2 regions of the Vibrio sp. JZG10 genome follow, and region 2 is predicted to be linked to the other one. Evidence: riboswitches for the same ligand, from Rfam matches in the RefSeq annotation. Region 2 holds a riboswitch; the other holds the start of a gene.
The links. Region 2 has a riboswitch for thiamine pyrophosphate ahead of thiC (phosphomethylpyrimidine synthase ThiC). Riboswitches for the same ligand answer to the same signal wherever they lie in the genome.
Positions count from the first base shown of each region.

Region 1: it holds a riboswitch for thiamine pyrophosphate, as region 2 does, so the genes downstream of both, thiB (thiamine ABC transporter substrate binding subunit) here and thiC (phosphomethylpyrimidine synthase ThiC) in region 2, are expected to answer to the same signal.

Region 1 is NZ_JBSUGE010000016.1:84,780-88,976, forward strand. Features, by position in the region: gene thiP (thiamine/thiamine pyrophosphate ABC transporter permease ThiP) at 1-583, opposite strand, end outside; gene thiB (thiamine ABC transporter substrate binding subunit) at 625-1,617, opposite strand; TPP riboswitch at 1,690-1,826, opposite strand; gene ACWYVB_RS17750 (flavin prenyltransferase UbiX) at 1,864-2,499, opposite strand; gene mpl (UDP-N-acetylmuramate:L-alanyl-gamma-D-glutamyl-meso-diaminopimelate ligase) at 2,504-3,862, opposite strand; gene fbp (class 1 fructose-bisphosphatase) at 4,175-4,197, shown strand, end outside.
Region 2 is NZ_JBSUGE010000032.1:237-4,433, reverse strand. Features, by position in the region: gene thiC (phosphomethylpyrimidine synthase ThiC) at 1-1,940, opposite strand, end outside; TPP riboswitch at 2,105-2,203, opposite strand; gene crcB (fluoride efflux transporter CrcB) at 2,264-2,647, opposite strand; gene ACWYVB_RS22780 (multicopper oxidase domain-containing protein) at 2,771-4,153, opposite strand.

The sequences.
Region 1 (4,197 bases), on a different contig from region 2:
CCAAACCACAAACGTGGGGAAGTTGCTGTCTTAAACGCGGCCATTCCACCCAACGAAACTTATTCCAATGGTTCATACCTAAATGCGCACACAGCTTATGTTGCTCGGCAGGAATAGATTCTAATGCTTGCAACAGCAAGCGCGCCGCGTAAGGTAAATTAAAGAACACATGGGCGAGTAAAATGCCGTTCAAACCGTAAATAGAAAATGGCAGTTTGCTATCGAAACTCTGTAGCCACTGCGCTAACAAACCGCTGTTGCCATAAATCGCTAGTAGCCCGAAAACACCAACCAAAACAGGCAAAACTAGCGTCGATGCAAACAGCTTAAGCAGTAATGACTTACCCCAAAATTGGCGACGTGAAAGCGCATGCGCAACTGGAATGGCAAAGCCAACACTGAGCAATGTGGAAAGAAAAGCTTGGTAGAAGCTGAACTTGGTGACATGTTGATAATACGGGTCGTCCCATACCACAGACACATCAAGTGAAGGGGCTTGAACAATCAAAGCACCTAGGGCAGAAACAACAAAGGTCGCGATGATCATCGCGACCCCTAAACCTATTTTTGGAACAGAATTCAAAGGTAAAACCTATCTCATTCAGATGAGGGGTGGAACGTCAGCTAAAACATCAGTGCGCTTTGCCATTCGCGAATCCAAGACTTACGCATTTTTGCCACTTCATCAGCACTAAAGCTCAACGACTTGTTTGGAACGCTCAAGGTTTCAAAACCTTTAGGTAACTCAACGTCAGTAACAGGGTACATCCAGTTACCCGTTGGCATCGCTGACTGGAACTCATCACTTAAAATGAAATTCATAAATTGATCAGCAAGTTCTGAATTTTTTGCCCCTTTCACTTTAGCGGCGACTTCAACTTGCATGTAGTGACCTTCAGCAAAATTCGCCGTCGCAAACTTTGAATCGTTTTCCGCAATTAAGTGGTACGCAGGTGACGTAGTGTAAGAAAGCACTAAGTCCGACTCGCCGTTAAGGAACATGGAATACGCTTCTGACCAACCTTTCGTGACCGTTACGGTTTTGCTCGCTAGCTTCTGCCACGCTTGCGTCACATCGTCGCCATAAATGGATTTCATCCACAGCATCAAGCCTTGGCCCGGCGTTGACGTACGCGGATCTTGATAAATCACTTTCAAATCGTCGCGCGCTTCCACCAGCTCTTTCATGCTTTTCGGCGGATTAGCCAGTTTCTCTTTGTTGTACACAAACGCGAAGTAACCGTAATCGTACGGTACAAACGTCGTATCGCTCCAACCGTTTGGTAACACTGTGTTGGCCGTATCCACATTGTGCTCAGTAAGCAAACCGGTTTTCTTCGCTTCAGCCATCAGGTTGTTATCCAAACCTAACACGATGTCGGCTTTGCTATTACCGCCTTCAAGACGAAGACGATTCAGGATCGACACACCATCGTCCAACGCAACGAAGTTAACGTCACAGCCACATTTTGCTTCAAAAGCTTGCTCGATTTTAGGACCCGGCCCCCAATCTGCAGCAAAAGAGTCGTAGGTATAGATAGTTAATGTGTTTTCAGCAGCAAACGCTGAAGTAGAGGTGATTGCAGCTAAGGCAATCAGATTTAGAGTGGGTTTCACTGCTCGCTCTCCATGAGTATTTCAGAGAAATAAGTTGAGCGGCACAGGGTTTGAGGCGGCTATTAAGGATTTCCAATATCCAGACTCAATTCCTACGCCAGCATTATCTGGTTCAGGTAATACGGGTCCCTAGTAAAGCACTTAGGTCTCAGCGCCCAAATGCATTGATTGACTCAATGCAAAATGGGTTTGCTCCCCGATGAGTTGGATGGATTGTAAAGGTATTTGAGTGGTTACACAATCAGCTCACGAGCGCTGGTCATAGCCCCAACGAGGCACTAAACCTTGCTCAATACCTAAGTGGTCGAGAATTCTCGCCACCATAAAATCCACTAAGTCTTCAATGCTCTTTGGCTGATGGTAGAAGCCCGGAGCCGCTGGCATGATGGTGACGCCCATTTGCGATAGCTTGTGCATGTTCTCCAGATGCAGCGTTGAAAATGGCGTTTCACGAACCACGAGCAACAACTGCCCGCGTTCTTTCATTACCACATCAGCCGCCCGTTCGATCAAGTTGTCCGACATACCATGCGCGATCGCCGCAACACTTCCTGCTGAACATGGGCAAACCACCATTTGCTTTGGTGCCGCTGAGCCAGACGCTACTGGTGAGAACCAGTCATCTTTACCACAAACAGTGATGTTATTTGGATCACAGTTGAGATGTTCCACCAGCGCTTGCTTTGCGGCGTCTGGCCCACTTGGCAGCTTAAGGTTGTGTTCGGTTGCCATCACAACGCGAGCCGCCGAAGAAATCAGAACGTAGACATGATAATCCGCCGCGACTAAACATTCTAAAAGGCGCAGACCATAAGGCGCACCAGATGCTCCAGTTAACGCTAAAGTGATGGCTTTTTCTGCTTGCTGCTGTTTGTTTTGCATAAAATCAGACTTTTTGTTTAAGTTGCTCGAGGAGCTTGCCGTGAATACCGCCAAAGCCACCATTACTCATCACGAGGATTTGGTCACCTGGCTGCGCACGTTCAACGATTTTCGCTACAAAGTTATCGATGTCAGCGTCAACAAAAGCAGGTTGCTGACATTGTTCCGCGATATCTTGCACCGACCATTCGATGTTGTCTGGTTGGAATAAGAACACTTCATCTGCGCTGTGTAGCGAATCCGCGAGTGTGTTTTTGTGCACGCCGCGCTTCATAGTGGCAGAACGAGGTTCCAACACGGCAAGAATGCGTTTTTCGCCTACCTTGTTACGCAAACCACCGACGGTGAGTTCAATTGCCGTTGGGTGATGCGCAAAATCATCGTAAACCGTGATGCCTTGTTCTTCACCTTTGAGCTCTAAACGACGCTTAGTGTTGATGAAACGGCCCAGAGCCTGACAAGCAAGTTCCGGCGTTACACCAACGTGTCGTGCGGCGGCAATCGCCATTAACGCATTATCAACGTTATGGTCACCCACCAAATTCCATTCGACGGTACCAACCTTCTCGCCTTGCAACGCAACGTCAAATTTTGAGCCATCAAGCACTAATTTGTGCGCTTGCCAGTCGCCACCAACACCTGAAAACTGCTTTTCTGTCCAGCAACCACGCTCTAATACATCCGCCAAAGCTTGGTCTTGCTTCGGAGCTAAGATTAAGCCATTTCCGGGAACCGTTCGCACTAAATGATGGAATTGGCGCTTGATCGCCTCTAGATCATCGAAGATGTCAGCATGATCAAACTCAAGGTTGTTCATGATTAAGGTTCGAGGATGGTAGTGCACAAACTTAGAACGCTTATCGAAAAAAGCACTGTCATATTCGTCCGCTTCAACGACAAAAAACATGCTTTCACCCAAACGAGCAGAGACTCCAAAGTTACCAAGTACTCCACCAACTAGGAAACCAGGTTGATAACCGCAGTCTTCGAGTATCCAAGCCAGCATGCTCGACGTGGTCGTTTTACCGTGTGTACCCGATACCGCCAATACCCAGCGATCGTGCAGCAAAAACTCGTTGAGCCACTGCGGACCAGAGGTGTAGCGCATGTTGGTATTGAGCACATGTTCAACACATGGGTTACCACGGCTCATGGCATTACCGATCACCACAAGGTCTGGTTGAGGGTCGAGTTGAGACGGGTCGAAGCCTTCAATAATTTCAATACCTTGAGACTCAAGCAACGTGCTCATCGGTGGGTAAACGTTGGCATCAGAACCAGTGACTTTATGCCCTAATTGGCGCGCTAAAATCGCAGCGCCGCCCATAAATGTGCCACAGATACCCAAGATATGAATGTGCATAAACTAAACCTTGTAATGCGTTCTTTAATGCTTTCATTATCGCGATCACAACCAGAAAAGCGAGAGACTTTAGCCTTCTTCTTGCAGTCCCTTTCACAAATATGACAAGGTTGAACACAGACTGTACAACCTCTTGCTTACTGATGAATACCTCAAGCAAGTCTACAAATAAATTGAGATCTCAAACAGTTACTTCATTACCATTAAAAAGATCTGCGACTTAAACTTACATCCAGCGCAATCGTTTAACATCCATAAAGAGATGCTCACTTGCGCACTACCCCCAATGAAATGAAAATGTAAGGATTAACCATGTCAGGACTGCGCACCCTAGG
Region 2 (4,197 bases):
TAGTCACTTACCTCGGCATGTGCTGCTGGGTGGTATAACTCAGAACCTGTGTCTCTAAATTCTTGAGATTTCTGACGCATCCCCTCAAGAGGATCATCAAGCATTTTGATAGAGATAGCTTGGTCCGCAGCAACTTGCTCAGTGTCTTTCGCGTACTCTCGTACCTCTTGCGAAATCTTCATCGAGCAGAACTTTGGTCCGCACATCGAACAGAAGTGAGCAACTTTGCCGGACTCTTGAGGTAAAGTTTCGTCATGGAAAGCGCGCGCGGTTTCTGGGTCGAGTGACAAGTTGAATTGGTCTTCCCAGCGGAATTCAAAACGTGCTTTAGAAAGCGCGTTATCACGAACTTGTGCGCCAGGGTGCCCTTTAGCTAAATCAGCGGCGTGCGCAGCAAGCTTGTAAGTGATCATGCCTACCTTCACGTCTTCTTTGTTTGGTAAGCCAAGATGCTCTTTAGGTGTTACGTAACAAAGCATCGCACAGCCATACCAGCCAATCATGGCAGCGCCAATACCTGACGTAATATGGTCGTAACCAGGAGCGACGTCTGTCGTCAGTGGACCAAGGGTGTAGAACGGAGCTTCATGGCAGTGCTCTAGCTGCTCTTCCATGTTCTCTTTGATCATGTGCATTGGAACATGGCCAGGACCTTCGATAATCACCTGTACGTCGTATTCCCACGCAACCTTAGTCAACTCACCAAGAGTACGAAGCTCCGCAAATTGCGCTTCGTCATTAGCATCGGCAACCGAACCAGGGCGCAGACCATCACCGAGAGAAAGTGCCACATCATACTTGGCACAGATTTCACAGATCTCTCGGAAGTGGGTGTATAAGAAGCTTTCTTGGTGATGCGCTAAACACCATTTCGCGATGATAGAACCACCACGAGAGACTATGCCAGTAACACGCTTTGCAGTCATTGGCACATAGCGAAGTAGTAAACCGGCATGGATAGTGAAGTAATCAACGCCCTGTTCTGCTTGCTCAATCAGAGTATCGCGCATCACTTCCCAGTTAAGGTTTTCGGCAACTCCATTCACTTTTTCCAGCGCTTGATACATAGGTACGGTACCGATCGGAACCGGGCTGTTACGCAGAATCCACTCGCGAGTTTCGTGGATGTTACGTCCAGTAGAGAGATCCATAACGGTATCCCCACCCCAGCGTGTCGCCCAAACGAGCTTCTCAACTTCTTCCTCAATCGAAGACGTCACCGATGAGTTACCGATATTGGCGTTCACTTTGACCAAAAAGTTACGTCCAATGATCATTGGTTCGGATTCTGGGTGGTTGATATTAGAAGGGATAATCGCGCGACCTTCGGCAACTTCTTTGCGAACAAACTCGGCGGTAATGTCCTTTGGTAGGTTCGCCCCGAAGCTTTGACCTGGATGTTGTTGATTCAGCACTTCATCACGGTACTTGGCACGACCCATGTTTTCACGCAGCGCGATGAATTCCATTTCTGGGGTGATAATACCTTTGCGAGCATAGTGCAGTTGAGTGACGCATTGCCCATCTTTGGCACGTCGAATACGTGGTAGATTGCCGTAACGAAGATCGTCTAGTGTTTCGTCTTCTAAGCGTTCTTTGGTGTACACCGAGCTTACTTCATCGAGTAACTCTGTGTCACCTCGCTCTTCAATCCAGCTTTCTCTTAGCTTTGGTAAGCCGCTATAAAGGTCAATATCGTAGTTCGGATCAGTATAAACACCTGACGTATCGTAGACTCGGACGGCTTCATTCGGCTCGAAAATAGGCGCTTCTTTTGTGCCACCAATCAGACTATCTGCTAGCGCTATTTCACGCATAGGTACACGAACATCTGGACGTGAACCTTCTACATATACTTTTGTGGAATTTGGGTACGGCTGTACCGAGAGTGTTTCAATAAACTGTTTTGCTTCCAGTCTCGCTTGTTTGCGACTCGACATAGCATTTTTCCTTGCTTTGTTATACTAGATAAAAAGTAATTGGATAAAAATGCTTGGCGGATAGATGCGACAAGAGGAGTCAAATTAAGGCTAAATAAAGCTTAAGTAATTTGCCTGTAACAACATTCGACTATTTGATAGGTCAACCAGAAAAAACTCCGGTATAAATATCTTCTCTTGTTCCCTTCGCAGATTCTAATCTGATCAGGTTCAACGGATCCCGAATTAACGGTCTCAGCCTTATGGCACTCCGACAAGTGATATCAGTATATAAAAACGGCCTGGTTAAACCAAGCCGACCTGTTTAATTTTTAACTACTTTGCTAGCTGCGCATCAATAATTGGAAACCGATCCACGCAGCAGAGATGCTCAGCACCACATTTAATAAAATATTTAACCCCATCTTAAGAAACGCACCTTGCTGCATAAGTAAAACATTATCCATAGAAAAGGTGGAAAACGTCGTCAGTGCCCCTAAAAAGCCCAAACCAATCACTTGTCGCCAAGGTTCTGTTGCCAACAGTTCATTGTCGAACGCAGCAATCAACAAGCCCATGATAAATGAACCAACCACATTAACAGTTAGCGTACCGTATGGAAAACCACGCCCCAATAAAATGACACACAGTTCAGATATCAAGTAACGAGAACACGCACCGAAAGCACCACCTAGTGCAATAAAACCAAGAATGGAAAACTGCCCCATAATTCCCCCAACACTATTGATGACGATATTGTAACCAAAACTAAAGCAATATTGATGGTGAAATTTTAGAATTCGACAACGTATTGCATTTAAAACACGCTGAGATTAAAAAAGTTACAGGAGTCACTTTACTTCAATATACCCCATCAAACCGGTTTTCATGTGCTCAATAACATGGCAGTGATACATCCAACGTCCAGGGTTGTTAGCAACAAAGGCAGCTTTGGCACTGCCATTTTTTCCAAGTAAAACCGTATCGGTATGGAACGGTTCGTCGAGTTTCTTTCCATCTAACTCAAGAACAGTAAATGTATGCCCATGAAGATGAATAGGATGATGATATTGAGTAACGTTCTTCAAATTGAAGATATAGGTTTTTCCAAGCTCCAATGTTGAAAGTGGTGCTGGGATATTATCTTTACTCATTCCCTCCCAAGCTCGTTTGTTCATCAGCCAGAATTTAGGTATCGCTTTGCCCGATTTATCGGCAGGAGTGATCGCCCCCTCCCATTCAAACACATAATCGATTTGCTCCGCATTTTCCAAATCAAGATCAGGCACAGGGTTGAGAGGCAATAAAGGCAGTTTCTTGTTGCTTGGCAGGTCAGACTCAACAACTTCAAACTCACACAAGGAGAATGGGAAGCGCCCTTTCATTTGACGCACATAAACACGCTCTCCAGCCTTCGGAGCAATCAATCCGATATCCAATCTCATTCCCGGACCAATTTTGTGTTGAGTGAGCCTATAAGGCGTTTTAACTGGATTGCCATCGATAGCAATAACCCAAGCCTCTGTGCCTTCAATCGCGATCGGATAGGTAATGGTGTTATCGACATTAGCAATTCTTAATCGCGTAGTCGCGTTCTGCTCCAGCGTATAAACAGGCTCATGAATACCATTGACGCTACTCCACTCTCCTGGCGTTCCCATACGTGCACTCAAGCGCGGCACCATTAGGTTCTTCCACTGTCCTTGCTTGTCTAAATGCCAATGCTTGAGGACGACTTCATGCTCTTCATCAAACTGAACAGGCTCAGCCTCTTCAACAATTATTAGCCCAACCAACCCCATACCAAGCTGCTTAACGCTGTTCATGTGTGGGTGATACCAAAACGTACCTGCATCTGGCGGAATAAACTCATACGTAAAAGTCTCTCCGGGCATGATAGGAGCCTGGCTTAAAAACGGAACTCCATCCATTTCAATAGGAATCCTCAAGCCATGCCAATGAATCGTCGTCGGCTCTGATAGCTTATTGATGAAGTTGATTGTTACCTTTTCCCCTTGTCGGCAACGAATTATCGGTGCAGGTATACGCCCATTAAAAGCTAATACCTCAGTATTGAAACCGGGCACTAGTTCAGCCGTAGAAGGCTCTGCAGTGATATCGTATATATACTGCCCCTGCTTATTAGTACTCCTAGATAGAGAACATGCAGGTAGAACAGTAAGCGCGGAGATCGCTAAGGATGATTGAAGGAAGCGTCGACGAGATATATCCATACATAGTTACCCATTAATCCAGATCGGTTGAGTGTAACTAAATA